DNA from 2 places in the Candidatus Pantoea soli genome. Region 2 is predicted to be linked to the other one. Evidence: predicted binding sites of a transcription regulator. Region 2 holds the regulator's gene; the other holds the start of a gene.
What was found. Region 2 encodes sigma-54, which starts transcription at its own class of promoters, with help from an activator protein. Its sites were predicted from a motif close to GTTGGCACANNTTTCGCTNT; they were not measured.

Region 1: the regulator sigma-54 is predicted to act here: its motif matches at 1,651-1,670, upstream of D8B20_RS03895 (gamma-glutamyltransferase family protein).

Annotation. Positions count from the first base shown of each region.
Region 1 covers NZ_CP032702.1:849,298-865,172, reverse strand. The annotation lists gene D8B20_RS03905 (transporter substrate-binding domain-containing protein) at 1-550, opposite strand, end outside; gene hpxU (MurR/RpiR family transcriptional regulator HpxU) at 743-1,582, opposite strand; gene D8B20_RS03895 (gamma-glutamyltransferase family protein) at 1,703-3,289, shown strand; gene hpxX (oxalurate catabolism protein HpxX) at 3,301-3,486, shown strand; gene D8B20_RS03885 (AtzE family amidohydrolase) at 3,483-4,883, shown strand; gene hpxZ (oxalurate catabolism protein HpxZ) at 4,883-5,266, shown strand; gene puuE (allantoinase PuuE) at 5,329-6,288, opposite strand; gene hpxA (allantoin racemase) at 6,324-7,055, opposite strand; gene D8B20_RS03865 (GntR family transcriptional regulator) at 7,052-7,774, opposite strand; gene D8B20_RS03860 (NCS1 family nucleobase:cation symporter-1) at 7,922-9,412, shown strand; tRNA gene D8B20_RS03855 (tRNA-Asp) at 9,491-9,567, opposite strand; gene dnaQ (DNA polymerase III subunit epsilon) at 9,702-10,433, opposite strand; gene rnhA (ribonuclease HI) at 10,487-10,954, shown strand; gene D8B20_RS03840 (class I SAM-dependent methyltransferase) at 10,939-11,673, opposite strand; gene gloB (hydroxyacylglutathione hydrolase) at 11,714-12,469, shown strand; gene mltD (murein transglycosylase D) at 12,541-13,917, shown strand; gene D8B20_RS03825 (endonuclease/exonuclease/phosphatase family protein) at 14,097-14,894, opposite strand; gene yafC (DNA-binding transcriptional regulator YafC) at 15,488-15,875, shown strand, end outside.
Region 2 covers NZ_CP032702.1:429,933-445,807, forward strand. The annotation lists gene D8B20_RS01915 (glutamate synthase-related protein) at 1-3,879, opposite strand, end outside; gene arcB (aerobic respiration two-component sensor histidine kinase ArcB) at 4,765-7,119, shown strand; gene D8B20_RS01930 (hypothetical protein) at 7,281-7,487, shown strand; gene mtgA (monofunctional biosynthetic peptidoglycan transglycosylase) at 7,998-8,720, shown strand; gene npr (PTS phosphocarrier protein NPr) at 8,727-8,999, opposite strand; gene rapZ (RNase adapter RapZ) at 8,996-9,850, opposite strand; gene ptsN (PTS IIA-like nitrogen regulatory protein PtsN) at 9,904-10,386, opposite strand; gene hpf (ribosome hibernation promoting factor) at 10,554-10,841, opposite strand; gene rpoN (RNA polymerase factor sigma-54) at 10,863-12,296, opposite strand; gene lptB (LPS export ABC transporter ATP-binding protein) at 12,345-13,070, opposite strand; gene lptA (lipopolysaccharide ABC transporter substrate-binding protein LptA) at 13,076-13,630, opposite strand; gene lptC (LPS export ABC transporter periplasmic protein LptC) at 13,599-14,177, opposite strand; gene kdsC (3-deoxy-manno-octulosonate-8-phosphatase KdsC) at 14,174-14,740, opposite strand; gene kdsD (arabinose-5-phosphate isomerase KdsD) at 14,752-15,732, opposite strand; gene D8B20_RS01990 (calcium/sodium antiporter) at 15,746-15,875, opposite strand, start outside.

The DNA of each region.
Region 1 (15,875 bases), 420 kb from region 2:
ACTGCACCTGACCGGATAAGTAGGCCGAGAGCGTGGTGTTGTTATCTTCGTAACGTTTCACCTGCGCATCTTTGGGTGCCACATCGCTCAGCACCATGTCTTCCACCGCGCCACGCGTGACACCTATCGATTTTCCGCTCAGCGCCGCCGCGTCTTTCAGCGGCTCCCCTTTCGGACCAAAGACGCCAAGGAAAAAGGGCGCGTAAGCGCGGCTGAAATCGATGACTTTTTCACGCTCCGCGTTTTTCCCCATGCTGGAGATCACCAGATCCACTTTATCCGTCTGCAGATAAGGCACGCGGTTGGCGCTGGAGACCGGCACCAGCTGCAACTTCAGTTTCATCTGCTTCGCGAGGTATTTCGCCATATCAATGTCGTAACCCTGCGGCTGCAGGTCCGTGCCGACCGAACCAAACGGCGGGAAATCCTGCGGTACAGCGATACGGATCACGCCGCGTTTCTGGATATCCTGCAGCTGATCGGCCAGTGCGCTGCCCGCCTGAGCCATCAGTAATGCTGCGCCTGCTACTGCCAGTAAAAGCTTTTTCATTATGCACCCCGGTAACGTAAGCATGAAACAAAAGATTCCTGATTACGTGATCTGCAACTAATGTGCCAGGTGCGGCTGCGGTTAAAAAAGCGGGAGAAATATGATGGTAAGCGGATTGACGCGGTTGTCAGCCGGAGAGGCCCTGCAATGCAGGGCGATCAAAAAGAGTGCAAAGCACCAAAAGGGTGCCCGCTAGCGGTGTTCCAGCTCGTCCAGCTGCTGGTAAAGATCGGCAATATGGTGGATGCGCTGACGCCCCTGCGACAGCATCTCGTGCAGCAAGGCATTGGCCACCAGGTTTATCAGGCTCATGGCCGATGCGTAGCTGTCAAATGCCGAAACGCTGTCCAGCGGGGCACACAGCTGCCAGCGCGCCAGCGACGTTACCCCCTGCGCCTGCGGCTCGCACAGCGCCAGCACCGGCACATGCTGCTGCTGCAGCTGCTGCATCAGCGGGCGAATGATGCGCGGACGTCGCCGGAATGCCATCACCACCACCACATCCTCGGGGGTGATATCCACCAGTTCTTCCCCCAGCGTTTGTCCGGGCTGCGGCAGTAAAAACACCTGCGCACGCGCCTGTATCAGCTGCTGGCGCAGGTGCAGCGCCACCGGATAGGCATTGCGCATGCCGATAATAAAGATGCGGCGGGCGGCGCTCAGCGCCTGAATGACGTCGCCAAACTGCTGCGCATCGATGCTATTAACCCACTGCGTCAGGTTCGCCATCTCCTGCTTATAGTGACGCGACAGTAAGGTGTTGCCCTGCACCGCATCCCGGTTATCGGTCAGCGGCATACCGCTCTGGCGCAGGATGCGCAGCTCATCGCGCATGTCTTTGTATTTTTCATAGCCAAGACGTTTGAACAGGCGACTGACCGTCGCTTTAGACACCCCGCTCAGCCGCGCCAGCTCTGCGCTGTTGTAGCTGATCATGTCGTCAAAATGGTCAAACACAAAGTCGGCGATGCGCTGCTCCTGCGGCGACAGCTGCGGATAGTGACTGCGGAGGCGTTCATCAAGCTGTTTCATATCCGGTCCTGTAACTTTTGTTTCAGCACAAGCTAGCATAAATCGATCCACAGTGAACGCACCGCAAAACTGGAACAGCTCTTGCTTCTGCAACCGGACGTACCCGAACAAGAGTGCATTATGATCCAGAGCAATATGGCCCCGCAGGGCATGGCGGTGACGCCGCATCACCTCGCCAGCGAAAGCGCCTTAGCGGTGCTGCGTGAAGGCGGTAACGCATTACAGGCAATGGTCGCGGCGGCGGCAACCATTGCGGTGGTTTATCCGCACATGAATGGGCTGGGCGGCGATGGTTTCTGGCTGGTGGTGCCGCCACACGGCGATCCGATCGCCATTGATGCCAGCGGAGCCGCAGGCGCGCTGGCGCACCGCGATTTCTACTCCGGCGAAAGTCACATCCCCCATCGCGGGCCAAAGGCGGCGCTGACCGTGGCGGGCACCGTCAGCGGCTGGCAGGAAGCCCTGACGCTGGCCGCCGAACTCGGTGCCGCACCGCTGCCCCTCTCCCGCCTGTTACGTGATGCGCTGCGCTACGCCGCCGACGGTATTCCGGTGACCGCCTCACAGGCCGCTGCCACCGCGGCCAAACAGCACGAATTACTGCATCAGCCCGGTTTTGCCGCCACCTTTCTGCCGGATGGCAGCGTGCCGGCGGCAGGGAGTCGTTTCACCCAGCCGGCCTTAGCGCAGACGCTGAGCCTGTTAAGCGATCAGGGGCTGGAGAGTTTTTACCGTGGCGAACTGGCGCAGCATTTGGCCCGGGAAATGCAAAAGCTTGGCATGCCGATCACGCTGGCAGATTTACAGCAGCAGCGTGCGCGCCGCTGCACACCGCTGCATCTGGCCCACAGTGAAGGCGACATCTGGAACATGACGCCTCCCACGCAGGGACTGGTCTCACTGGCGATCCTGGGTATCACCGATCACCTGAACATGGCACAGGCTGATGAGGCAGAAACCGTGCATCGCATTGTTGAAGCCACGAAAAAAGCGTTCGCGCTGCGCGATAAGCACATCACCGATCCGCGCCACATAGATACCGACCTTCAGGCGCTGCTGACGCGCGACCACCTCACCGCGCTGGCGGCACAGGTGCGGGACGATCATGCGGCTGCCTGGGGCACCGGTCGCGGCCCCGGCGATACCGTGTGGATGGGGGTAATGGACAGCAGCGGGCTGGCGGTCTCCTTTATCCAGAGTATCTACCACGAATTTGGCAGCGGTGTGGTGCTGCCCGGTACCGGCATCACCTGGCAAAACCGCGGGGCGGCTTTCAGCCTGCAACCGGATCATCTGCTGGCACTGCTGCCCGGCAAACAGCCGTTTCATACCCTGAACCCCGCCGCTGCACGGCTGAAAGATGGCCGCACGCTGGTGTACGGCTCCATGGGTGGCGATGGCCAGCCCCAGACCCAGGCGGCGATTTTTACCCGGCATGTAATACAGGGCCTGCCGCTGCAGCAGGCCGTAAGTGCGCCGCGCTGGCTGTTGGGCCGCACGTGGGGAGAATCCTCTGATTCGCTCAAGCTGGAAGCGCGTTTTGCACCGGAAACCGTGCAGCGCCTGCGCGCGCTCGGGCATGAGGTGGAGCTGCTGCCTGATTTCAGCGAAGTGGTCGGCCATGCCGGCGCCATCATCAGACATAACAACGGCATGCTGGAAGGCGCGTTCGATCCGCGCAGTAACGGCAGCGCCGCCGGTTTTTAACGGAGGAAACCATGAGTACACAACCGGACTGGGCGCAGTATATTGCGCAGATGGAGCAGATTCTGGCACTGGAACTGGACGACGTGCGTCGGGCAGAGCTGCTGATGCAGTTCTCGCGGATTGCCGCCATGGCGCAGCCGCTGATGGCGCTGCCGCTGGACGATCGCCTTGAAGTGGCAGGAGTGTTCCATCCATGAAGCTGGCCTCTCTCTCTATTACGCAGCTGCAGCAGGCGCTGGCGCAGGGCGATCTCAGCGCGCGCGACGTGGCGCGCCAGACACTGCAGGCAATTGAGCAGCACAACCCGGCGCTGAACGCCTGGACCGCCGTCACGGGGCAGCGCATGCTGCAGGAAGCGGAACAGATCGATCAAAAGCGCCGGCGCGGTGAAAAGCTGCCGCCGCTGGCCGGCGTGCCTTATGCGGTCAAGAATCTGTTTGACGTGGCGGAGCACACCACACTGGCAGGTGCGCAGCTGTTTGCACAGCGGCCTGCTGCCGCGCAGGATGCCTGGGCAGTCGCGCAGTTGCAACGCTGCGGCGCGCTGCTCTCCGGCATGCTGAACATGGATGCTTATGCGTATGGCTTCACCACGGAAAACACGCACTATGGTGCAACACGTAACCCGCGCGATTTAACCCGCATCGCCGGTGGATCGTCCGGCGGATCGGCGGCGGCGGTGGCAGCCGGGCTGGTGCATTTTTCGCTTGGCACGGACACCAACGGCTCCATTCGCGTTCCCGCCTCGCTGTGCGGGATCTTTGGTCTGAAACCCACCTTTGGCCGGTTATCACGCAGCGGCAGCCATCCCTTTGTTGCCAGCCTCGACCATATCGGGCCGCTGGCCCGTTCGGTGGAAGATTTAACGCAGGTGTACGATGCCCTGCAGGGTGCCGATCCCACCGATGCCTTTCAGGCGCAGCAGCCGGTACAGCCAGCCGGTACCACGCTGCACGCCGGGGCGGAGGGGCTGCGCTGCGCCGTGCTGGGCGGCTATTTTGCCACCTGGTGTAATGACGATGCGCGCGCGGCCGTGGCGGCAGCGGCCAAAGCACTGCAGGCTGACGCAGAGATCACCCTGCCCGAAGCGGAACTGGCCCGCTCCGCCGCGTTTATCCTGACAGCGGCTGAAGGCGGTAATCACTATCTGCCGGCGCTGCGCAGCGCTCCGCAGCAGTTCGAGCCGCATTCGCGCGAGCGGTTACTGGCTGGTGCCATGCTGCCTGCTGCGTGGTACGTGCAGGCGCAGCGTTTCCGTCGTCATTTTCAGCAGCAGGTGCTGCCGCTGTTTCGTCATATTGATGTGCTGATTGCACCGGCCACGCCATGCAGCGCCACCACGGTGGGACAGGAAACGATCTTTATCAATGGCCAGTCTTTACCGACGCGTGCCAGCATGGGCATGCTGACGCAGCCGATCTCTTTCCTCGGATTACCGGTGTGCACGGTTCCGCTGCCAACTGCCAGCGGCTTGCCGATTGGCCTGCAGCTGATAGCCGCCCCCTTTAAAGAGCATCTGGCGCTACGCGCCGCCCACGCACTGCAACAGCAGGGGCTTACCCTGCCACAAATAACAGGGATGGAAACCCCATGATGACACCTGAACAGATTGATCAACCAGCAGTGCTGGCTGAAGTACGCGCGGCGTTTTACCGCTATGAGCAGGCGCTGGTCACCAATGATGTGGCAACGCTGGACGCATTGTTCTGGCATGAGGCGCGCACGGTTCGTCTCGGCGCGGGGGAGAATTTATACGGTATTGAAGCGATACGCGCTTTCCGCGCGGCACGCCCCTCGCAGGGCCTGGCGCGCACGCTGCGTAACACCGTCATCACCACCTTCGGCGACGATTATGCGGTGTGCAGCACCGAATTCACCCGCGAAGGCGTGGCGAAAATCGGACGGCAGCAGCAGACGTGGGTCAGAATGGCTGACGGCTGGCGCATTGTAGCCGCTCAGGTCAGCCTGATGAGCTGAAACGCAAGCCGGGCTGATAACCAGCCCGGTGGCCGTGTGGCATTACCGGCTGTGCGGCAGGATTAAACCGCCGGTGCCGGGTGCGTGCTAATCCAGTGATCGGCAATCTGCTGGCGGGTACAGATCCACACATCGTCATACTGCTGAATGTGATCAAGAAAACGCTGCAGCGCGCGGAATTTACCCGGCCGTCCCAGCAGGCGGCAGTGCATGCCTACCGACATCATCTTCGGCGCGCTTTCTCCCTCTTCATACAGCACATCGAACGTATCACGCAGATAGGTAAAGAACTGCTCTGCGGTATTGAAACCCTGCGGCGTGGCAAAGCGCATGTCATTGCACTCCAGCGTATACGGGATGATCAGATGCGGCTTCACCGTCCCGTCCTGACAGGTCACCTGGGTCCAGAACGGCAGGTCGTCACCGTAGTTGTCACTGTCGTAGCTGAAGCCGCCCTGCTCCACCACCAGCCGGCGCGTGTTCGGGCTGTCGCGTCCCGTATACCAGCCGGTCGGAGCTTTACCAAACAGATCGGTCAGCACATCCACCGCCTGTTGCATATGCTGCCGCTCGGTTTTTGCATCCATGCCCTGATAGTGGATCCAGCGCCAGCCGTGGCTGACCACGTCGTAATCCGCCGCTTTGATCGCCGCGACAATATCCGGATGGCGTGCCAGCGCCATCGCCACGCCGAAAATGGTCAGCGGCAGCCCGCGCTGCTGAAACGCCTGATGAATCCGCCAGAATCCGGCGCGCGAGCCATACTCATACAGCGACTCCATTGACATATGCCGGTCGGCATAGCTGGCCGCCCCGATGATATCGGAAAGAAACTGCTCGGAGCCGGCATCACCATGCAGCACGCTGTTTTCCGCGCCTTCTTCATAATTCAGCACAAACTGCACGGCAACGCGGGCGTTGCCGGGCCACTGTGCATGCGGCGGCTGCCCGGCGTAGCCAATCAGGTCACGCGGGTAGTTTTTGTTGAAGCTGTACTCTTTCTTTTCAGATACGTCGCTCATTCTGCAAGTTCCTGTGATCAGTCCTCAACCAGCCCTTAGTTTAGGTGCTGAAATGGCCCACTGAGCGGTTTTTGTCGTGGATAATCGAGATCGCCCTGTTTGCTGGTGCCAAAGCCAAGCGCCACCAGCGACTCCACCATTTTCACCGCCGCACTCACGCCATCAATCACCGGCATGCCCAGCTCGCGGGTAAGTTCCTGCGCCAGCGCCGCCATGCCACCACAGCCCAGCACGATTGCCCCACTGCCATCTTCCCGCTTAGCCTGAATGCAGCGCTGGCGTACTCTCTCCTGGGCGATGCCGCTGCCATCCTCCAGCGCCAGCACCGGCAGATCGATAGCATGCAGCGCCGCACAGTGATGGGTAAAACCATACTGCTGCAGCAGATGGCGGGCGATGATCAGCGTGCGCGGCAACGTGGTGACGATAGAAAATCGCGTCGCCACCAGCGTGGCGGTATGCATCGCCGCTTCAGCAATACCAATAACCGGCCCGCTCGCCAGTTCGCGCGCGGCCAGCAGCCCCGGATCGCCAAAACAGGCAATCACATGGCCATTGACGCCCTGCGCTTTCCCCAGCGCGACCTGCTCCAGCACGCCTACGGCAGCAATCGCTTCATCAAAATGCCCTTCAATTGAAGGCACGCCATGGCGCGGACAGACTGCAATAATTTCCGTGCCCGGTGCCGCCACCGCACGCGCCGCAGCGCCGATGGTTTCGGTCATTGCCGCGCTGGTATTGGGGTTGATTACCTGGATCAGGCTCATGATGCCGCTCCTTTATGACCGGCAAATAACCGGGAGAAATCAGGCAGGGTTTCGCCGCTGCGCTCAAAGTGCAGGCTGGCGATGATGTGTTCAAAATGCTGTTGCAGCGCGGCCGTCAGCGCCGGCAGATCGTTCTGTCGCAGCAGATCCACCAGACGATCGTGATGATCGCAGCGGCAGCCACGCTGCCAGGGCGCGCCCCAGGCGGCAATCACCAGCGAAGAGCGCTGCGTCAGCCCGGTAACCATTTCCGTCAGCACCTGGTTGCCGGAGATGGCCTGCAGCTGAATGTGGAAAGCAGCAGAAAGGCGAATTGCTGCGGCACCGTCATGCTGCGCATGGGCCTGCTCTTCTTCTTCAATTAAGCGCGTGAGCGCCGCCAGGTGCGGCGGCTGCAGGTGGGCCAGTACCGCAGGCAGGTTGGCACACTCCAGCAGACTGCGCGTGGCGAAGATATCGCGCGCCTCCTCCACGCCTGGCGTAGCAACCTGTGCACCACGTCTGGGCGACAGCGTGACCATTTGCACTGCCGCGAGGCGCTGCAGCACTTTGCGGATACCGGTGCGGCTTACGCCGAATACCTCTGCCAGGGCTTCTTCCGGCAGTTTGCTGCCTGGCGGTAACTGGTGTTCCACAATGGCGTTCAGCAACGCCTGATATATCACTTCGTCTTTGTCGTTCAGGTCGGCCGCGGCTTTCTGGCCTGTTTCACTCTTCATTACCGGCTCCGGTCAGTCAGTGTCCCTGTGCACATCGTATACGTGAAATCGATTTTTTGTATACAGAAAATCAAAGCTGGCCTGATTCCTGCAATACCGTTGCACAACGTCATTAATTTTTTCCATGCAGTCAGAGGAGCAGGTTTCATGCCAAATCAATCTCAGGTTAACGCCGGGGCGACCGCTGCCCATGCCCGCTACAGTCCGCGTCTGTGTAACGAAGACCTCGCTCCGACGCGCAACCAGAACTGGTCGTGGTACAACATTTTTTCATTCTGGATGTCCGATGTGCACAGCATGGGCGGCTACGTCGTGGCAGCCAGCTTCTTTACGCTTGGGCTGGCGAGCTGGCAGGTGCTGCTGTGCCTGCTGGCCGGTATCTGCATTGTTCAGCTGTGCGCGAATCTGGTGGCGAAACCCAGCCAGATGGCAGGCGTGCCTTATGCCGTTATCTCACGTCAGGCGTTTGGTGTGTTCGGTGCCAATATTCCTGCCGTGATACGCGGCCTGATCGCCTTTGCATGGTATGGCATCCAGACCTATCTGGCGGCCAATGCGCTGATGCTGGTGCTGCTGAAGTTTTATCCCTCCCTGAGCAGCCTGACGCAGAGCAGCTGGCTGGGTTTATCGCTGCTGGGCTGGTGCTGTTTCGGCGTAATGTGGCTGCTGCAGGCTATGGTGTTCTGGCATGGCATGAGCGCCATTAAACGCTTTATTGATGTGGCTGGCCCGGCGGTCTACGTGGTCATGGTGGCGCTGGCCGGCTGGATTGTATACAAAACTGGCTTTGAGGGGATCTCGTTTACCCTGGCCAGCAAATCGCTCAGCGCCGGTGAGCAGACGTGGCAGATGATCACCGCCACGGCGCTGGTGGTCTCTTACTTTTCCGGCCCGCTGCTTAACTTCGGCGACTTTTCGCGCTATGCCAGCAGCATGGGAGAAATTCGTCGCGGCAATCGCTGGGGCCTGCCGTTTAACTTCCTGCTGTTCTCTGTTGTGACGGTGGTGATTGTCTCCGGCACGCAGTCGCTGTTTGGCCGCATGATCACCGATCCGATTGAAACCGTGAGTATGGTCGGTAACGATGTGGCAGTGGCTATCGGCCTGCTCACCATGATTACCGCCACGATCGGCATCAATATCGTAGCGAACTTTGTTTCGCCGGCGTTTGACTTCTCCAACTGTTCACCGCAGAAAATCAGCTTCCGCACGGGCGGTATGATCGCCGCGGTGGGCTCGGTGCTGCTGACGCCGTGGAACCTGTTCCAGTCACCGGAACTGATTCACTATACGCTGGACGTGCTGGGCTCCTTTATCGGGCCACTGTTTGGCATTCTGATTGCGGATTTTTACCTGATTAAACGCAGCCGGGTTTACGTGGACGACCTGTTTGATGACACGCCAAAGGGCCGCTACTGGTATCGCAGTGGCTTCAACCCGAAAGCCATTGCCGCGCTGGTACCGGCAACCGGTATCTGCCTGGTGATCAGCTTTATTCCGGCGCTGCACGCAGTGGCAAACTTCAGCTGGTTTATTGGCGTGGCGCTGGGTGCAGGCTGCTATCGCTGGCTGGCGCGCGCCGAACGCGAGGTGCCGGTGGCCGTTTATCGTCAGGAAGTGGCGATGCAGAAGGAGTAAGACATAACCGTCAGGCCGGGCGGGCCGGCCAGAAAAGCAAAAAGCCGATGCATTTCTGCATCGGCTTCTTTAAAAAGTTGGCGGAACGGACGGGGCTCGAACCCGCGACCCCCTGCGTGACAGGCAGGTATTCTAACCAACTGAACTACCGCTCCGCGCTTTGTTCCCCGTCGGGAACGAGGCGCATATTAATGGCAGCCTCCGGCGCCGTCAACGCTTTTTATAACAGAGTGTGTCGACTGGCGTTTTTTTCATCTTAACGCTGTTTTTCCGCGCAAAATCAGCGGCTTCAGGCGCGCCACAGACAGCTGCCCCCTTTTTTCAGCACCAAATCAAGCCGGCTTTCATGGGCGGCAATCTCCTCATCGCTGGCGCTGACCACGCGCAGGCCGGCGCTGGGGCGGGTGATACGCTGGATATGCTCGCCTGCGTTCTGGTTGCTCTGCTCCCCTTCCTGCGAAAAGGCCAGCGATGTCTGACCGCCGGTCATCGCCAGGAACACCTCCGCCAGAATTTCGGCATCCAGCAGCGCGCCGTGCAGCGTACGCTTGCTGTTATCAATCTCATAGCGGTTACACAGCGCATCCAGGCTGTTGCGCTTGCCGGGGAACATTTTCCGCGCCATCGCCAGGCTATCCGTAATGCGACAGAAGGTTTCGGTTTTACCGATATCCCGCTGCAGCATGCCGAATTCATAATCCATGAAGCCGATATCGAACGACGCGTTGTGGATCACCAGTTCCGCGCCGCGGATATAGTCCAGAAACTCATCGGCGATTTGGGCAAAGGTCGGCTTGTCAGCCAGAAACTCATCGGCAATCCCGTGCACGCCGAAGGCTTCCGGATCCACCAGCCGGTCCGGCTTGAGATACATATGGAAGTTGTTGCCGGTGAGGCGACGGTTGATCACTTCAACCGCACCGATTTCGATGATGCGATGACCTTCATAATGGACCCCGATCATATTCATGCCGGTGGTTTCGGTATCAAGGACGATCTGGCGGTTATTTGCAGTGCTCATAGGACTCGTTTTATGTCAGACTTGGCGTTTTTTCAGAAGGAAGTCTACCAGAGATGCGCAAACAGGTAGAAATATTCACCGACGGATCCTGCCTGGGCAATCCCGGCCCCGGCGGCTACGGTGCCATTTTACGTTATCGCCAGCATGAAAAATTGTTCAGCGCCGGTTATCGCCTGACAACCAATAACCGTATGGAGCTAATGGCGGCGATTGTGGCGCTGGAAGCGCTGACGCAGCCCTGCGAAGTGGTGATCAGCACCGACAGTCAGTATGTGCGTCAGGGCATTACCAGCTGGATCCACAACTGGAAAAAACGTGGCTGGAAAACCGCAGAAAAAAAGCCGGTGAAAAATGTCGATCTGTGGCAGCGACTAGACGCCGCACTCAGCACACACGATATCCGCTGGGAATGGGTGAAGGGCCATGCCGGTCATCCGGAAAACGAGCGCTGTGATGAACTGGCGCGCCACGCTGCCGGTAACCCTTCCCTGGAAGATATCGGTTATCAGGTGGAATCCTGATCGTTCATTTCACGAAACTGGCGCGTGGCGTTCACCGCCGGCCGCAGCTGCGTTTTACTTAGCGTTTTTTTCATTTTAGTGGGCGTCAGCGGGAACGTGCGTTTTCGCGCGACCACGATGTTCAGGCAGCCCAGCGCGGGCAGGTGTGCGCTGATCATCTTCCCGCCCTGACGATGCCACGGCACCACCTGGAAGCGCGTACGGTAGACCACTTCATAATTCAGCAGGCTCAGCCAGTCCAGCAGACGCACCTGACTGAACATCCGCCCGCTCCAGGGCGCCCGACGGTGCAGCCCCGGGATCCCCTTGCTGATGCCCAGCAGGCTGAACGGATTGAAGCCGCTGATGATCATCCAGCCATCGTCAATCAGGATGCGATCCACTTCACGCAAAACGCGATGCGGATCCTGGCTCCATGCCAGCGTATGTGCCAGCAGACAGGCATCAATTGATTTCGATTCAAACGGCAGTTGTGTGGCCTGCGCAATGACGTGCAGCGCCTCGCCTTCGCTGCCCACATTGACCTGATGGGATATTGCACACTGTCGGGTATTGATTTCTGCGCTAAGACTGCCAATTTTAAGCATATGAAAGCCATACAGCTTTCCCAGATAAGGCTGCAGCTGCTGTGTGAGCGCGTCGCGAAAGTAATCGCCCCAGGGCATGTCGCTCCAGGAGCGCGGCGCAGTCAGGATCTGGCGTGTTTTCGCTGGCTTCATGCTCTACCCTATTCCTTTTTCTACGACCTGAGAGGTGTTTATGAATCTTACCAGTATTCCCGCATTGCAGGATAACTACATCTGGACGCTGACTGACGAGAACGGGCGGTGCCTGATTGTCGATCCGGGCGAAGCGCAGCCGGTGCTGGAAAAAATTCAGTCGAATCACTGGCAGCCGGTGGCGATTTTACTGACGCATCACCATCAGGACCATGTCGGCGGCGTTGCTGACCTGCTGCAGCACTACCCGGATCTGGATGTGTACGGCCCCGACGAAACGGCCGGGAAAGGCGCAAAGACAGTGCTGAGGGACGGCGATGAAATCAGCGTACTGGGACTAACCTTCCGCGTTATCGCCACGCCGGGTCACACTTTAGGACATATCTCATATTTCAGCTCACCTTATCTTTTCTGTGGCGACACGATGTTTTCCGGCGGCTGCGGACGCCTTTTCGAAGGGACTGCGCAACAAATGTTCGATTCGTTTCAAAAGCTTAATCAACTGCCGGACGATACGCTTGTCTGCTGCGCGCATGAATATACTTTATCCAATATGAAGTTTGCTGCGGCTATTCTGCCTCATGACCCGAAAATTCTGGCAAGATACCAGCAAATTAAGGACTTACGCGCGGAAAACCGGACTACTTTGCCGGTAAAACTGGCCACAGAGCGTGAAATAAATTTATTTCTTCGCACGCAAGATGCTGATTTGAAACAGGCTTTAGGCACTAATATCGAATCAGCCCCGTTATGGCAGACATTCGCCGTTCTACGCGAGAAGAAAGACCATTTTTGATTTTTCGGGTTGTGTTGTGTCTGCCCCTCACGTATAGTTGCTCGTCTTTTAAGCGAACTATTGACACACACATGAAGGCTAAAGCGATATTACTCGCCTCGGTCTTGCTGGTGGGATGTCAGGCTTCACGGAATGACGCCAGTATCCCCGTACAGCATGCCCAGAGTCTGTCTTCAGCTGGTCAAGGTGAAAATGGAAAGTACGGAGATCGCTTGTTGTCGCCGCGCTGGCAGGACGATGGAACCAGCCTCGCACAAGACACTGATCTCTGGAATCACATTAGTGACGAGTTGAAGATGGGGATTCCGGAAAACCCGCGAATCCGCGAACAAAAAACAAAGTATTTAAAAAATAAGAGCTATCTCCACGATGTAACATTACGGGCAGAGCCGTACATGTACTGGATTGTCGAGCAGATACAGAAACGTAAAATGCCGATGGAACTGGTACTGCTACCCATAGTGGAGAGCGCTTTTGACCCACACGCAACCTCCTCTGCGAATGCCGCTGGCATCTGGCAGATTGTTGCGCAGACGGGCAAAAACTATGGTTTGAAACAGAACCAATGGTATGACGGACGTCGGGATGTGGTGGCGTCGACGAAAGTAGCGCTGGATATGATGCAGCGTCTGAACGGCATGTTTGACGGTGACTGGTTACTGACCATTGCCGCCTACAACAGCGGTGAAGGACGTGTGCTGAAAGCGATTAAACAGAACAAGGCGCGCGGTAAGCCGACCGACTTCTGGCATCTGTCGCTGCCACGTGAAACGACAATCTACGTTCCGAAAATGCTGGCCTTGAGTGATATTCTCAAGAACAACAAACGTTACGGTATCAAACTGCCGACCCCGAACGAAAGCCGTGCGCTGGCACGGGTTGAAGTCGGACAGCAGATTGAACTGACGCAGGCCGCCGATATGGCCGGTATGTCTCTCAGCAAGCTGAAGACGTTTAATGCGGGCTATAAAAACGGCACGACGGCGCCAAACGGACCGCACTATATTATGGTGCCGAAGTCGCATGTCGCTCAGCTGCGCAACTCACTGGCTTCCGGTGACATTGCCTCTGTGCAGCCGACCGAAATGGCGAAAGCCAGCGCGGCAGGTAACAGTTATACAGTACGGAAAGGCGACACCTTATCGGGCATCGCCAGTAAGCTTGGCGTTAGCGTCAGTACACTGAAACAGCAGAACAATCTGCGTAGCGCGTCGGTGCGCATTGGTCAGAAGCTGACCACAGGCGGCAGCACGACGGCCTCGCAGCTGGCAGATAACGGCAACAGCATCACCTATCGTGTGCGTAAGGGTGATTCTTTTGCCAGTATTGCAAAACGTCACGGGGTGAACACCCGCGATGTGATGCGCTGGAACAGTGATGCGAAAGACATTCAGCCGGGCGATAAGCTCACGCTGTTTGTGAAGAATAGCGCAACACCGGATACGTAATGCGACGAAAAGGCTGACAATTGTCAGCCTTTTCTTTTTTATGCTTCAGGCCTGAACCAGTTTCCGTGGGTAAGCGCTTGTTGCCTGCGTACATGAAACATCCGTCCTGCTTATCATCGCGCTGTCAATCAGTACGGGCAGTCGGTGCACACTGCCGTTTTCCGATACACGCGCAGCCATTAGCGGGCGTGATGCGTGTCGAACTCAACCAGCAGCGGATTATGATCGGAAGCGCGCGTGACCAGCACCGAGGCTTCGCTCACTTTCATGTCCCGGTAAAAAACAAAATCCAGCGGGCGACCAAAGGCCTTGCGGCGATGGTCGTCAGTGAAGGAGACTTCGCGCAGTGACATCTCGCGCGCAAAACGGTACAGCGCATTCATACGCTGGCGGCTCCAGGCGTTGAAATCGCCGGCCATGATCACCGGGCCGCGGTGATGCTGGATTTGCTCGCCTATCGGCCCCAGTTGCTTACTGTAAACATCGACGCCCAGGCTGAAATTGACCGCGTGGATATTCACGACCATCAGCATCTCGCCGCCGGGTAATGGATAAGCGGTAACCAGCGCAGACTTTGCCAGCCGCAACAGAGGCTCACGCTCACGCAACGGACAGCAGTAGACCGGATGAGCCGAAGCCAGCGTCATCACGCCTGAAGGGTGCTGTGGCAGCACAAAGGCCGGCACCTGATCGGCCGCCAGATAATTGCTGGTGGCAAAACGCACCAGTTCTGGTGTGGTCTGCGCCTCCTGCAGCAGTACAAGGTGCGCATCTTTGCCAAAACCCTGTAATACCGACATCCAGTCAGCACGCTGCTGTTTGAAGATATTCCAGACCAGCACCTTCAGCGTCGGGTGTGCCGGCAGAGGCGCGCCGGGCGGTAAAGCCTGCCCAAGATGCAGCATGGCCCCCGGCGGAAATATCCGCTCTGCAGGCTGTCCTGCTACATAACGCATTGCATAAGTTTTTTTTCGCACTGTCCCGCCTGGCTGTTTTTCGACTGCGACTTCACCTGACTGTTATAGGGATTTTAGCGCGGGGTTTCAATTGATGTTGTGAATTGTCGGAATTCGCTTCACAGGCCACGACTTTGCAGTAACCGCAGACACTTTTACGGATGCCGGATCCCAGCGGTACCCCGAACGCGCTCCCCTGCTCGCAGCACAGCCAGATCGCTGTCTTTCCGGCGAGAGGATAACCATACCGGGCTTATCGTGCTGTGCGTAAGCGACTCCGCAGTAAGCGCAGACACTTTCCCGGATACAGGATCCGACACTGCCACGGACGCGTACCCCTGGCCCGGCGCACGGCCAGACCACTGTCTTCGCGGCAGTAAGATAACAGTACCGGGTTTATCGTGCTGTGCCGTACGCAACTCCGCAGTAAGCGCAGACACAGCAACCCAGCGTTGCCGCGGACGCATTCGCCTGCCCCGGCGCGCGACCAGATCGCTGTCTTCGCGGCAGTAAGATAACCATGCCGGGTTTATCATGCTGTGCGCAGCCATTGTTCCGTGTTTTAATGCGCAAAAGGCGTATAGTCATCTGCTATTTTTGCTGCCGGAGGCACAATGAAAGCATCATCCGATGAACTGAAGGTCTTTATTGCGGTGGTCGAGAGCGGCAGCTTTAGCCGCGCGGCTGAACAGCTCCAACTGGCAAATTCTGCGGTCAGCCGTATGGTGAAAAAGCTGGAAGGCAAATTAGGCGTGACGTTACTGACGCGCACCACACGCCAGCTGGCGCTGACCCGCGAAGGCGAACACTATTTCCGCCGCGTTCAGAAACTGATGCAGGAAATGTCAGCTGCCGAGCATGAACTGACAGAGCGTCAGCAGGCTCCCCAGGGCGAGCTGCGGGTGGATGCCGCAACGCCGGTGATTCTCAATTTGCTGATGCCTATGATCAAGCCGTTTCGTGAGCGCTACCCCCAGGTAAAGCTCTCTCTGATCTCGTCGG
Region 2 (15,875 bases):
ACGGGGATCGCCATCAAAGGCTTCGGCGTTGGTGGTCAGCCCGGCCGGGCATTTCACGTTACAGTTCTTTGCCATGACGCACTTCAGCATCATCAGGGCAGTGGTGCCGAATTCGAAGCTGTCACCACCGAGCAGGGCAGATTTGATCACGTCGCTGCCGGTCTGCTGCGCGCCGGAGCAGCGCAACTGCACTTTGTCACGCAGGCCGTTAGCACACAGCGCCTGATGAACTTCAGCGATACCAATCTCTGCCACGCGGCCGGTGTACTTCAGGCTGGTGACTGAGGCGGCACCGGTGCCGCCGGTGTTGCCGGCCACGTTGATCACGTCTGCGCCGGCTTTTGCCACGCCGACGGCGATGGTGCCGATGCCTTCCGAGGAGACCAGCTTCACAATCACGCGCACGCGCGCGGCTTTACAGTCGTGAATCAGCTGCGCAAGGTCTTCGATGGAGTAGGTATCGTGATGAGGCGGCGGTGATACCAGCTCCACACCCGGCGTACCGCCACGGGCGGCAGCGATCTCGACCGTGACTTTCGCAGCCGGCAGCTGTCCGCCTTCGCCCGGCTTCGCGCCCTGGCCAATTTTGATCTCCAGCTCTTCCAGCATCGGGTCCGCCAGGTAAGCGGCCCACACGCCGAAACGACCGGAAGCCAGCTGCTTGATGCGCGATGCGCGCAGGGTGCCGTGACGCGAATAGTGCTCGCCACCTTCACCACAGTTGCTCATGCCGCCGACCATATTGGTGCCGTGCGCCACCGCCTCATGCGCCGGGGCGACCAGCGCGCCATGGCTCATCGCGCCTGAAGCAAAGGTGCGGGTGATTTCGTGCGCCGGCTGGATCGCGTCCAGCGGCAGCGAAGGCAGGGCGGTGAAGATCTTCGACAGATACTCTGCCGCACTGCCGTAAGCGGTAATCTGCAGCGCGCCATCGGCCACGTTGCTGCTTTCAATTTCGTCGCTGAAGCGGGTTTTCAGCGCGCGCGCCAGCGCCGCCAGGCGCTCGCTCTCTGGCTTCAGCCCCTCAATGGCGTCAACCAGCCGCAGCGCGAATTGATTCTGACTGCCGTTAACCGCTTCGCAGGCCAGGCCGCGGATGGCAAACCCGTTGTTGATCAGCGAATAACGGCCAAGCTTGCGGCCAAACTCCGCTTCACTGTCCACGTGCGTCAGGTCGCAGGGCAGGGCGAGGATATCGCGCAGCGCGGCCGGACGACGCTTACGCTCCGCGTGCATCAGGCTGGAGAACTGACGGTAATCCGGCGTAATGGCAAAATTGTCGATGACGTCATTCGGAATGCGCTCGAAGCTGCTGTCTTTAAACGCGTCCGCTTTGATGCTGAACGCGTTATCCAGCCGCGCCAGCGTCATCAGACGGATGAAGTTGTCCTCTTCGCGCGCTTTGTCGGCAAAGCGGATCGGCTGTTCCGTCATATCAATAAAGGTACGCACCGCGATGGTGCCATAGGAGTGGCCGGCGCCTTCGGCACGCTCTTTGAACAGGCCAAGCAGCGGCACTTCCGCTTCACCCTGGATTTTCAGGGCGCTCTGATGCCAGTCGACGGCCATCTGCGCAATCGCCGGGAAGCCTGCACCCCCGACCGGCGTTCTGATGTTAGGGAAATATTTCTTCAGCACCGGATCTTCGGTATCCAGGAAGTTAGGCTCGAAGAACTCCCCGCAGCTGTAGCTTTCAACCGTACACAGGCCAACTTTGCCCATGGTTTTCATCAGCGCTTTTTCTGCCGCTTTGGCATAGCGTTTAAAGGCTTTGTTACCCTCTTCACCTTCGCCATATTTCTCTTCCGCACGCATCTGTACGCCAAGCGGATAAACCGCTGAAGCGCCGAAGCCCAGCGTGGCCGCAATGTGGTGTGAAGAGATACTCTGGCCGCTCTCCACCACCAGCGAGACGTCGAGGCGCAGGCCTTCCTGAACCAGACGCTGGTTGATGGCAGAGACCACCAGCAGCATCGGAATCGCGGCGTGCGTCGAGGAGATGTGGCGATCGGTAATCACCGCAATGCCGCCCTGCTGACGGGCGAAATCCACCACCTGCTGTGCCAGCGCGTCGATCGCGTTCTCCAGCGCGGCAGCGTTAGCCGCGCGGCTGATGATGTCTTTGCCGGTTACCGGCTCATACAGCATATCGAAACGCGCGTAGGGCGCGACGTTTTGCTCACGCAGGCGCAGCATGTCGAGGTGCGTCAGGATCGGGCTGGGCACGATAATCTGCTGGCCTTTGCTGCGGCCCAGGTGCGGTTTTGCCCCCAGCGCCACGCGCAGCGTCATGCCATCCGCTTCGCGGATTGAATCCAGCGGCGGGTTAGTGACCTGGGCAAAGCGCTGTGAGAAGTAGTGCGCCATACCGCCTTCGTGGTCGGACAGCCCGTTGATGGCGTTGCCGTAACCCATCGCGGAGATTTTCTCTGCGCCGGTTTGCAGCATCGGGTCCATCATGAATTTGAAGCTTTCCTGGTTGTAGTAGTAAGCCACAAAGCGCTGGTAGGTTTTGAGATCGCCACGATAACGCAGCGGTGAACCCAGCTGCTCGGCCGGGATTTCCGGCAGTTCATGCAGCTCAACGCGCGCCGCTTTCAGCAACGACCGGTAATCTTTTTCCGCGGCCAGTTTTTCCAGCGCTTCCACCGTGGTGTAAGCGCGTTTTTCACGGTGATCGTAATAGAGCATGCCGCCCGCTTCGATACGGCCGCGACGCAGAACGCTCTCTGGCGGGAAGGCGATCTGGCCGGCTTCCGACATCGCCCCGATATACTCTGCGGTCTCCACAGAGCGCAACGGACGCAGACCCAGGCGGTCGAGACGGGCACCAATCACTTCACCGTTACCAAAGATCAACGCAGCCGGGCCGTCGTTTTTCTCTTCATACAGTGAGAAGTACTCCAGCATGGCGCGTACCGGTTCAGAGAGCGAGGTATCATTTTCCCAGGCCGGCGGCATCATTGAGACCACGGCGTTGATCAGATCGAGGTTATCCTCCATCAGGCGGCTGTGGATACTCTGATCGAGACGGGAGCTGTCAGACTGGCCTTTCGGACGCACAATTTTTTTGCCGCGCGCCAGCATCAGCGCCGCTTCTGCGATGCGGTTTTTACGATCGGTATTCAGCTCGCCGTTATGCGCCATCAGGCGGAACGGCTGGGCCATGGTGGTATGCGGATCGGTATTGGTGGAGAAGCGGGTATGGAAGAACAGCCCGCGGACCTGATGATCGGCATCGGTCAGGTCTTTGAAATAGGGGATCACTTCATTGGAGTTCAGACGCGCTTTAAACACCTGGGTGCGCGACGACAGCGACAGCGGATAGAGGCCGCCAAATTCACTTTCCGTGAAGGCGCGCGCTTCGATATCCAGCAGAGCGCGATAGATATGGCGCTCAAACTCATTCTGCTCGCTGATTGCCTGCGGGGCGGCAAATATCCACTGCACAATTGGCAGCTGGAACTGCTGCGCCGCCGGGCGGGTCACGCTGCTGTCCAGCGGCATATCACGCTTCAGCAGAACCGGGAAGTTATACGCCGCCAGCGTCTCTTCGACCAGACGTTCAGCATTGGCACGCAGCGCAGCGTCTTTTGGCACAAAGAAGTTGCCCACGCCAAAGCGGCCGGCTTCCAGCGGCTGGCCGGTCAGTTTACGGAAAAAGCGCAGAGAAAGGTCAACGTTTACGCCCGCGCCGTCGCCGACGCCTTCTGCGGACATCCCGCCGCGATGCGGAACGGTGCACAGTGCGCTATGCGCCATCTGCAGGATCTCATGGGTCTGCTCGCCGTCCTTACGGGTAATAAAACCCACACCACAGCTGTCGCTTCCTGCTGATGGATCGTACAAACCCCAGGGATTAGGTTGTTGAGTGGACATTGAGGGTCTCCTTAAACTGCTTTTGACATTACCTGCATTATTTCAGGCACAGAGCAATTGCTGCGTGCGGTATCGGTTTGTTTTCACGCGTTTTATCGCGGACGGCGTAACCCTGCGCATGCACCCGGGGTACGGTTTTCACGTTCCTGGTGAGCTGCGCATAAAATCCGGTCTCTGACGGGAGATAACTTGCATCCAGAGGGAGTCTTCTTGCTGCATAGATATGCCGAGACACAGTCCCGACCGGAAAGCATCCAGCGGAATTCCAACTTATCGGGAAAGCGAACTCAGGTCAAATAGCCATCTTTATCAGGGTTAATGATGCCTTTTTGCAAGCAAGACTATGATATTTATAAACTTATTACGTAAATTTTTGTCAATCTGGCCGTGTCGATGGCGCGGTGAAGTGTGAGCCGTCTCACTGTGCTGATGGCAATTGAGGCCAGAACAATGCTGTATAAGCAGGGGGTGACAGCATAAAACTCTGCGGAGGGCAGATCGTACGCAGCATGTATCTGTTTTTCTTATGGCGCCCGATTTGAATTAAAACGGCCTCATCATTAGTAAAATTAATCGGCTTAGCGTTGATTAGAAAGTCAATAGTTATGAATGGATATGCAATAAGCTGGCGCAACCAGCGACAGGCGATGGCTGCAGAAGGGCGGACGGACAGTGCAGGCACCGGCAGGTACCGCAAAAGTGCGGCCTTTCAGATTATTCAGCTGGCAGAATTAGTCAAGCGCTTTGCGCATAAAGAAGTGAACGTCGGCGATATCGCGCTGTGTTGCACCATTCTGGGGCGTAACCCGCGTCTTTGCGCGGTGAGGCGGCGCAGTGCCGGGATAATTACGCTATCATGAGCCAGATTCGTCCAGGGAGCCCGTAATGAAACAAATTCGTCTTTTAGCGCAGTACTACGTTGACCTGATGGTCAAGCTGGGGCTGGTGCGCTTTTCACTGCTGCTGGCCTCGGCGCTGGTAGTGCTGGCCATGATTGTGCAGATGGCCGTCACCATGGTGCTGCGCGGCCACGTTGAGAGTATTGATGTCGTCCGATCGGTTTTCTTCGGCCTGCTGATTACGCCCTGGGCGGTCTATTTCCTGTCGGTGGTGGTCGATCAGCTGGAGGAGTCGCGCCAGCGTCTCTCACGACTGGTAGATAAGCTGGAGGAGATGCGCACGCGCGATCTGGAGCTGAATCAGCAGATGAAAGAGACCATCACGCAGCTTAATCAGGAGATCAGCGATCGTATTAAAGCCGAGCAGGCGCGCGAACAGGTGATGGATAAGCTGCGCGAAGAGATGACCCGCCGCGAGCAGGCGCAGATTGAGCTGGAGCAGCAATCCTCTTTTCTGCGCTCTTTCCTTGATGCCTCACCCGATCTGGTTTTCTACCGCAACATTGATAAGCAGTTCTCAGGCTGTAACCGCGCCATGGAGCTGCTCACCGGCATGAGCGAAAAGCAGCTGATTGGGCTGACGCCGCGCGATATCTATGACGAAGAGGCCGCGACTAAGGTGCTGGAAACGGACGAGAAGGTGTTCCGCCACAACGTCTCGCTGACCTATGAACAGTGGCTGCAGTATCCGGATGGCCGCAAAGCCTGTTTTGAAATCCGTAAAGTGCCCTATTACGACCGGGTGGGTAAGCGCAGTGGCCTGATGGGCTTTGGCCGCGATATTACCGAACGCAAGCGCTATCAGGACGCGCTGGAGAACGCCAGCCGCGAGAAAACCACGTTTATCTCGACTATCAGCCACGAGCTGCGTACGCCGCTTAACGGCATCGTGGGGCTGAGCCGCATTCTGCTGGATACCGACCTCAATCAGGAGCAGCTGAAATACCTGAAAACCATTCACGTCTCCGCCATCACGCTGGGCAATATCTTTAATGACGTGATTGAAGTGGACAAGATCGAACGCCGCAAAGTGCAGCTGGACAATCAGCCGCTGGATTTCACCGGCTTCCTGGCCGATCTGGAAAACCTCTCTGGCCTGCTGGCGCAACCCAAAGGGCTGAAATTTGTCATGGCACCGGCGCTGCCGCTGCCGCATAAAATCACCGCAGACGGCACGCGCCTGCGGCAGATTCTGTGGAACCTGATTGGTAACGCAGTGAAATTTACCCGTGAGGGCGAGATTACCGTGCGCGTCGCCTATCGTGAGGATGAAACCCTGCGTTTCGAGGTGCAGGATTCCGGCATGGGCATCCCGCAGGAGGAGCAGGACAAGATCTTTGCTATGTACTATCAGGTGAAAGATCAGCACGGCGGTAAGCCGGCCACCGGTACCGGCATCGGGCTGGCCGTTTCGCGCCGGCTGGCGCAGGCGATGGGCGGCGATATTAGCGTGCGCAGCGCGCCGGGGCAGGGCTCCTGCTTTACCGTCGAGATTCACGCGCCGCGCGTGGCAGATGAAGTGGAAGATGAAGGCCCGGATGACAGCATGCCGTTACCGGCGCTGCACGTGCTGCTGGTGGAAGACATTGAGCTGAACGTCATTGTGGCACGCTCTGTGCTGGAGAAGCTGGGCTGCAGCGTAGAGGTGGCGATGACCGGCCACGACGCGCTGGCGATGTTTGACCCGCAGGAGTTCGATCTGGTGCTGCTGGATATTCAGCTGCCGGACATGACCGGTCTGGATGTCTCGCGCGCCATTCATCAGCAGCATGCGGGGGTGACGCTGCCGCCGCTGGTGGCGCTGACCGCCAACGTGCTGAAGGACAAAAAAGAGTACCTCGACGCCGGCATGGACGATGTACTGAGTAAACCGCTGGCCGTGCCGGCGCTGACCGCGACCATCAAAAAGTTCTGGGACTATCAGAACGAGCCGGAAACCCCTGTCGCAGCCGTCACGGACGATGCGTCACGCGCGCTGCTGGATGTGGACATGCTTGAGCAGTATATCGAGCTGGTGGGGCCGGGATTAATCACACAAAGTCTGACGATGTTTGAACAGATGATGCCGGGCTACCTCGAGGTACTGGATTCAAACATGATGGCGCGCGATCAGAAAGGCATTGCGGAAGAGGGCCACAAAATTAAAGGCGCGGCGGGGTCTGTGGGTTTGCTGCATCTGCAGAAACTGGCGAAGCAGATTCAGTCACCGGAACTGCCGGCATGGTGGGACAACGTGCAGGAGTGGATCGACGAACTGAAGCAGGAGTGGCAGCAGGATGTGAATGTGTTACGTGCGTGGGTCGCTGAACGGGAAAAATCACGGAAGCCAGAAAAAAAATGACCCCAGTCGAAACCGGGGTGCGCGAATACTGCGCCAACACCAGGGAAATGGGCGCTGTTGCTATCATTTGAGGTCGTATACAAAAGCAACAGCGTGGTATTGGTTAACGCTTCGAAAACACCTTAGCAAATTCATCACAGCTTGTGACAAGATTCATTAAATTGTGTGATGTTGAGCAGCGTTTAAATACAGAAAACATTAATTTGCTGACACAGTCAAGCAAGGAATCAATTTCTTTGCCGTATTGCACTTTTTTTGACCAAAAGATTGCCTTTTTGCCTGGTTTTAACGCAGGCGAAGCGGCAATCACTGCTGCCGTACAGCGCGAAAAGGTATTGCTGCGCATCAGGGGTGAAAAAGTTATTTAAACCGTTGAAATAACTGGTCTGAACCGGGTAATGGTCCTTTTTATCCAAAACGTTTTGGAAACCAGCATTGAAAAGTTCCGGTTTAGCTTCCCGCCGCGCATTGTAAACGCAGGCTGACGGAATGCGCCGGCCAGACGGGCGGCGGTGTAAACACCGGATTGTTGTGAATTCATCCGGGTTTGCAGAAGAAGATCGGGTAAAGGATGAAATTCATCAACAGCCTGACAAAATGATTGTTAAGCGTGGTGAAACTTTCATTGCGAGGCTTATCACGATTGATAAAGTATTGATGCCATAGCCTGCTGCACAGTTTTTCATCATGGAACCGATTCCTTTTTCATGGAAGTAATTGATGTGACTGGCTCTGTTAAAGGAACACTCGCCGATGGTGAAATGCGACAGGCAGGCTGCCGTTGCGTTTTTCGGGTAAAATTTCGTACTGAATTGCACCTGTGCGCAATCGTGACCAGAGTGATTGATAAATACAGGGAACAGGTAAGAGATAATTCGATGAGTAAGCGTAAAGGAAATCGGGCAACGCGTATCAAAAGCGTGCTTGTCAGAGTGGTGCTGGGCTGGCTGGGTCTCTGGCTGGCGGGGATTTTGCTGTTCTCTTTTCTGCCGGTGCCGTTTTCTGCCGTCATGGTGGAGCGCCAGCTGGGCGCATGGTTCAGCGGACGTTTTGATTATGTGGCGCATTCTGACTGGGTGGGAATGGATGACATTTCTCCCTGGATGGCGCTGGCGGTGATTGCTTCTGAAGATCAGAAGTTCCCTGAACACTGGGGCTTTGATGTGCAGGCGATTCAGCAGGTCATCGGCAATGATGAAGGTGAGCGTCTGCGTGGTGCTTCTACCCTTTCGCAGCAGACGGCCAAAAACCTGTTTTTGTGGGACGGGCGCAGCTGGGTGCGCAAAGGGCTGGAAGCCGGCTTAACGGTGGGGCTGGAAACGGTCTGGACCAAACGTCGTATTCTGACGGTTTATCTCAACATTGCAGAGTTCGGAGAGGGTGTCTTTGGGGTGGAAGAGGCGGCACAGCGCTATTTTCATAAGCCTGCCAGCCGTTTGACCATGTCAGAGGCCGCACTGCTGGCCGCCGTGTTACCGAATCCGATCCGCTTCCATGCGGATGCCCCCTCTGGCTATATTCGCCAGCGGCAGCAGTGGATTCTGCGCCAGATGCGGCAGCTGGGCGGGGAAGGGTTCCTGAATCGCTATAAACTGCACTGAAGCCGTTTACTCTTCGTCAAAACCGGCTTCGAACAGTTCTATCACCGCCGCCAGCGCCTGCACTTCCTGCGGGCCGCTGGCTTCAATCTCAATATGGCCGCCTTTGGCTGAATCAAGCATCAGCAGTGCAATCACGCTGCTGGCTTCCGCCTCGGTGCCAGCCTCATTGCGCAGCAGCACTTCAGCATCGAAACTTTGCACCAGTTCAAACAGCTTCATGGCCGGGCGCGCATGCATTCCCAGCTTGTTGCGGATCTCTACGGTTTGCTTCACGGTCATGATTTACGTTTTTCCAGAGTGCGATGGCGTGACTGGACATTTTTACCGCGCGAGCGGAAGTAATCTGCCAGCTGTTCCGCAATGTACACCGAGCGGTGTTTACCGCCGGTACAGCCAATGGCGACGGTCAGATAGCTGCGGTTGTTGGTTTCCAGCATCGGCAACCACAGTTCCAGGTAGCTGCGCGTCTGGTAAATGAAATTGTGTACTTCAGTGTGGCGGTCGAGGAAGGCGGCGACCGGGCGATCGAGGCCGGTCATCGGGCGCAGTTTTGGATCCCAGTGCGGGTTAGGCAGAAAGCGCACGTCGAACACGTAATCCGCATCGATTGGAATACCGTGTTTAAAGCCAAACGACTCAAACACCATTGTCAGCTCGCGTTCCCGTTTGCCCAGCAGGCGCGTACGCAGCATCTCGGCCAGCTCGTGTACTGACATTTCAGAGGTATCGATGATCAGATCGGCGCGGGAGCGCAGCGGCTCCAGCAGATCGTGCTCCTCATCAATGGCGCTCTCCAGGGAGAGATTTTTGCTGGAGAGCGGATGCAGGCGGCGCGTATCGCTGTAGCGCCGAATCAGGGTGTTGCGATCGGCATCCAGGAACAGCAGCTGCGGTGAGAACGAGGCCGGCAGCGTACTCAGCGCGTGCTCGAAAATCTCAGGTGATTCCGGCATGTTACGCACATCAATACTGACTGCTGCCGAGATATCACGTTCGGCTAAGGTGTTGGCCAGCTCTGGCAGCAGCACCACTGGCAGGTTATCGACACAGTAAAATCCCATGTCTTCAAGGGCGCGCAGCGCCACTGACTTTCCTGAGCCTGACCGACCGCTAACGATCATCAGCACCATTACCTTTCTCCCGTTTCACACCGGCACAGCCGCCGGTAAAAAGTGTCTGTCGCTTACGAGTGTTCTTCCTGAGCTTCTGTAATGATGGCGTAGAGCTCTTCGTTGCTCTGGGCCGCGCGCAGACGGCGGCAGACAGTTTTATCTGCCAGACGTTTGGCGACCAGCGACAACGTATGCAAATGGGTTTTACACTGGTCAGCCGGCACCAGCAGCGCAAACAGCAGATCCACCGGCTGGTTATCCACGGCGTCAAAGGCGATTGGCTGATCAAGGCTGATAAACACGCCAACGGCGCGCAGCGTGTCCTCTTCCAGCTTGCCATGGGGAATGGCAATGCCGTTGCCAATGCCGGTACTGCCCATGCGTTCGCGGGTCAGGATGGCTTCAAAAAGCGTCTGGTGCGGCAGATTGAGCTGCTTCGCGGCCAGTTCGCTGATGATCTCCAGCGCACGTTTTTTACTCTGGCAGTGTACGCCGCTGCGGGTACAGTCCAGCGAAAGGACCGCGCTCAATTCCAGTGTCAGATCGTTGTTCATCATCGTTTCACTTGCGTGTTCACATAGCCCCAGGCGTGCGCCGCTGCACCGTCGGACGGGCAGGGCAACGTGCCTGCTGGCGCTTGCGCAGATGACAAAACGGGGCGGTAACCCGCCCCATTTTCTCTCTGAGGACCGAATGGGTCAGCCCTCTGCAAGCGTGAAGGTTAGTGTTTTTTCAGTTTGTCTTTGTGTTTGGTCAGCTGACGGGCCAGTTTGTCGATCAGCCCGTCGATGGCCGCGTACATGTCTTCCGCTTCCCCTGTGGCGTGCAGCTCCCCGCCGTTGACGTGCAATGTTGCCTCGGCAATCTGCGTCACCTTCTCCACTTTCAGAACAATATAAACCTGATTGATACGATCAAAATAGTGTTCCAGTTTGGCAAATTTGCTATTTACAAATTCGCGCAGCGGTTCGGTAATTTCAACATTAAGTCCGGTAAGGTTTAGCTGCATAGGTCTTCCTTCTTCGTTCGGTCAAACCAATTGCTTACGCTGGTTTGATGGCGGTATAGATAAAGACTCGCGGTACTTAGCAACCGTACGTCGCGCCACCATGATGCCCTGTTCAGATAACATGGAGGTGAGTTTGCTGTCGCTCAAGGGTTTTGCGGGATTTTCCGCAGAGATCAATTTTTTCACCAGCGCACGGATCGCCGTAGACGAGGCTTCGCCACCGCCTTCGGTGCTGACGTGACTGGAGAAAAAATATTTCAGTTCAAAAATACCGCGCGGGCTGTGCAGATATTTTTGCGTAGTAACACGGGAAATGGTGGATTCATGCATATCGACGGCCTGGGCGATATCGGCCAGCACCATCGGCCGCATGTACTCCTCGCCCTGTTCAAAAAACGCCTGCTGCTGTTCGACAATACAGCGTGTCACTTTCAGCAGCGTGTCGTTACGGCTCTCCAGGCTCTTAATCAGCCATCTGGCTTCCTGTAAATTGCTGCGGATAAACTGGCTGTCGCTGTCATTGCGCGCCGAGCCGCCCATCGCCGCATAGTGCTGATTGATTTTCAGACGCGGCAGGCTGTCTGCATTCAGCTCTACTGTCCAGCTGGCACCCACTTTGCGCACCAGGACATCGGGGATCACATACTCCGGCTCACCGGTGTTAACGGATTGCCCGGGACGCGGATCCAGCGACTGAATCAGCAGCATCGCCTCTTTCAGCACATCTTCTTTCAGACGCGTCACGCGCATCAGGCTACGGAAATCGTGGTTCGCCAGCAAATCCAGGTGCTCACTGACAATCAGGCGCGCTTCTGCCAGCATTGGGGTATCCGCGGCATATTGTGACAGCTGCACCAGCAGGCAGTCACGCAGGTCGCGCGCGCCTACGCCGACCGGGTCGAAACGCTGCACGCGCTTCAGCACCGCTTCCACTTCTTCCAGCGTTAAGGTTTCATCACCAATACTGTCACAAATGTCCTGCACACTGACGGTCAGGTAGCCGGTTGTGTCTATGGCATCAACAATGGAGGTGGCAATGGCGCGGTCGGTGTCGGTAAAGGGCGTGAGTTCTACCTGCCACATCAGGTAATCCTGCAGGCTCTGAGTGGTTTCGCCCTGATAGACCGGCAGCTCATCATCCTGGTAATCGGTGCCGGTGCCGGAAGGGGTGCCGGCGGTGTAAATTTCATCCCAGGTGGCATCCAGCGGCAGTTCGTCGGGCATCTCTTTTTGTTCAAGTGCCTCGCGCGTATCTAACGCTTCGCTCTCCTGGAATTCACGGGCATCAACTTCTTCATGCAGATCGGTTTGTTCAAGCAGCGGATTGCTTTCCAGCGCCAGCTGTAATTCCTGCTGGAGTTCAAGCGTAGAGAGTTGCAGCAAGCGGATTGCCTGCTGCAACTGGGGAGTCATCGCCAGCTGTTGGCTGAGCCTGAGTTGCAAACCTTGCTTCATAATCCGGCTGGAATGTCCTAAGCAAATGTCGGGTGTAACCACACCTTATCAGAGTCTGAACTCTTCGCCCAAATAAACCCGCTTAACCTGCTCATCTGCAAGAATTTCATCTGGCGTACCGTGCGCAATCAGGCGGCCCTGGCTCACGATATAGGCGCGTTCACACACCGCCAGCGTTTCACGCACGTTGTGGTCGGTAATCAGTACCCCAAGGCCGCTGTCACGCAGATGCTCAATGATCTTCTTAATATCAATAACGGAGATGGGATCAACGCCGGCAAACGGCTCATCCAGCAGGATGAATTTCGGGTTCGCCGCCAGCGCACGGGCAATTTCAACGCGGCGGCGTTCACCGCCGGAGAGCGCCTGGCCCATGCTGTTGCGCAGGTGCTCAATGTGAAACTCTTCCATCAGCTCATTGGCGCGATCCTGACGCTGTTCTTCGGTCAGATCGTCGCGCACCTGCAGCACGGCCATCAGATTATCGAACACGCTCAGGCGGCGGAAAATAGAGGCTTCCTGCGGCAGATAGCCAATGCCGCGACGCGCGCGGGCATGCAGCGGCAGGATGCTGATATCTTCTTCATCGATAACAATCCGGCCGGCATCACGCGGCACGATGCCCACCACCATGTAAAAGGTCGTGGTTTTACCGGCGCCGTTCGGACCCAGCAGGCCGACAATTTCGCCGGACTTCACCTGCAGGCTGACATCTTCCACCACGCGGCGGCCTTTATAGGCTTTCGCCAGGTTTTCAGCGATTAATGTGGCCATGGCTCTCAGTTACTCTTTTTGGGGCTCGCAGACGAACCGTTCTTGTCCTGCAGCTGCGATGGCACCAGTACGGTGGTCACGCGCTTGCTCTCACCCTGGCTGTAGGCCTGCATTTTCTGCTCTTTCACCAGATACGTGATGCGGTCGCCTTTGATATTGCTGTCCTGCTGCTCAATAAACGCGTTACCGGTCAGCTCGACAAAATCGTTAGCCAGTTCATAGTGCAGCTTCGCAGCGTGGCCTTTCACCGGCTTGCCGTTATCCTGCATCTGATAGAAGGTGGCGGGATTGCCATAGGCATCCACAATGGTTTTATTGCTGTCGCCGCCCGGGCGAGTCACCACGACTTTATCCGCCGTAATTTTGATGGTGCCCTGGGTGACGATGACGTTGCCGGTAAAGGTGGCAACGTTGCCCTGCAAATCCAGCGCCTGATTGACGGAGTCAATATTTACCGGCTTGTCAGAATCACCGGTCACCGCCAGCGCGGGCAGGCTGGTCGCCAGCAGGGCGCTGACCAGCAGCAACTTAAGGCTGTTTTTGTTCATTTTGGATTTCATAAGATGTTTTGACCTTTTCAAGCAGCTCGGCATTTTTTGTCCGTAAGTTGCCGCGCATCTTCATGCCGGTGGAATTAAAACTGCGGCCAAAGAGCGTGACCTGATCGTCTGATGTCACGTCCTGGGTAACCAGATTAACCTGAGCATTATCCGTGATGATGCGCTCAAGCTGAGAATCCTGCGTCAGCGTATGCACTTCAACGTGGCCGTAAAGGTAGAGCATACGATCTTTCGTCAGCTTTGCTTTATCGGCGCGTACCGACCAGGTCGGCACTTTATTTTCATCAAACGTCGTCATGACCGGATTATCGAACCAGCTCACTTCGTCAGCCGCGAAATAGGTCACTTTATCGGAGATCAGCTTATAGGCCAGCGCCCCGGCAGGGTTATAGGCCACCGAGCTCGATTTGGCGCTGGTGTACGTAGGTTCCTGATCGCTGGACGCCACGGGCGTTTTACTGTCGTCCTGATTGGTCAGATTCCAGCCGATCAGCACCAGCGCGATCAGACCCAGAATCAGCGTTATCCAACGCCTGCTTTTACTCATACCGATTGCCCTTTGGCATCCTCAAATTTGTTCTGCGCCATTAAAATCAGGTCGCACAGCTCGCGCACGGCGCCGCGGCCACCGGCAATGCGCGTCACGTAGTGAGCGCGCGGCAAGAGCACCGGATGGGCGTCCGCTACCGCGACGCTCAGGCCGGACTGCGCCATCACCGGCCAGTCGATCAGGTCATCACCAATATAGGCCACCTGGTCGGCAGACAGTGACAGTTTATCCAGGAGTTCACGCCAGGCCAAAAGCTTATCCGACTGTCCCTGGTAAAGATGCGTAATGCCGAGCGTTTTACAGCGATCTTCCAGCAGGGTGGCGCGCCGGCCGGTAATGATAGCCACTTCGATGCCAGAGGTCAGCAGACAACGCACGCCGTAACCGTCGCGGACGTTAAAGGCCTTCAGCTCTTCGCCGCTGTTACCCATGTAAATCAGACCGTCCGACATCACGCCATCAACATCGCAGATTAACAGACGAATCTGCGCGGCGCGCGCCATCACATCGGCACTGACCGGGCCGTAGCAGGTTTCAACCATCGCGGTTTCAGTAAGCATTCTTTTTCCCGTCAGACCACGCCAGCGCGCAGCATGTCATGCATATGTACCACACCGAGCAGCCGATCGTCATCGGCCACCAGCAGGGCGGTAATGTTTTTGTTTTGCATCAGATTCAGTGCATCCACAGCCAGCATATTCGGGCGCACGCGGATACCGCCACGCGTCATCACATCCTGAATACTGGCTGACTGAAAATTGATGCCCATATCAAATACGCGGCGTAAATCGCCGTCGGTGAAGATCCCTTCGATTTTCATCAGGTCGTCGACGATCACCGTCAGACCGAGGTTTTTACGCGTAATCTCCAGCAGGGCATCGCGCAGCGAAGCGTCGCGCGTCACATGCGGAATTTCATCGCCGCTGTGCATGATGTCGCTGACGTGCAGCAGCAGTTTCCGCCCCAGCGCGCCGCCCGGATGCGACAGGGCAAAATCTTCCGGCGTGAAGCCCCGCGCTTCCAGCAGCGCCACAGCCAGGGCGTCACCCATCACGAGGGTGGCGGTGGTACTGGAGGTGGGCGCGAGGCCAAGCGGGCAGGCCTCCTGCGGCACTTTCACGCATAAATGCACGTCCGCTGCGCGGCCCATCGCACTCTCCGGGCGGCTGGTCAGGCAGATCAGCCGGACTTTCTGACGCTTCAGCACCGGAATCAGCGCAAGAATTTCGCTGGATTCACCGCTGTTGGAGATAGCCAGCACCACATCGCTGGCGCTCACCATGCCGAGATCGCCATGGCTGGCTTCTCCCGGATGGACAAAAAATGCCGGGGTACCGGTGCTGGCAAACGTCGCCGCAATCTTTTTACCAATGTGCCCGGATTTGCCCATGCCCATCACGACCACTTTGCCACGACAGGCAAAAATCATCTCGCAGGCGCGGGTGAAGTCGGCGTTAATATACTGATCGAGCTGCTCCAGCCCTTCGCGTTCAATGCGCAGTACCGCTTTACCTGCCTGCTGAAAATCAAAATCCGGTTGCTGATGTGACATGGTCAGTCCGTCCTTAATAGCTTGCGAGAAGCGCCGGGCTGAGCCAGAGCCACAGCACCCACGCCATAAAACCACCTAACAGAAGCGTACCGGCAACGCGGCCGATACGGCGCTTGCGCAGCAGGCAGAGCAGGGCGAACAGT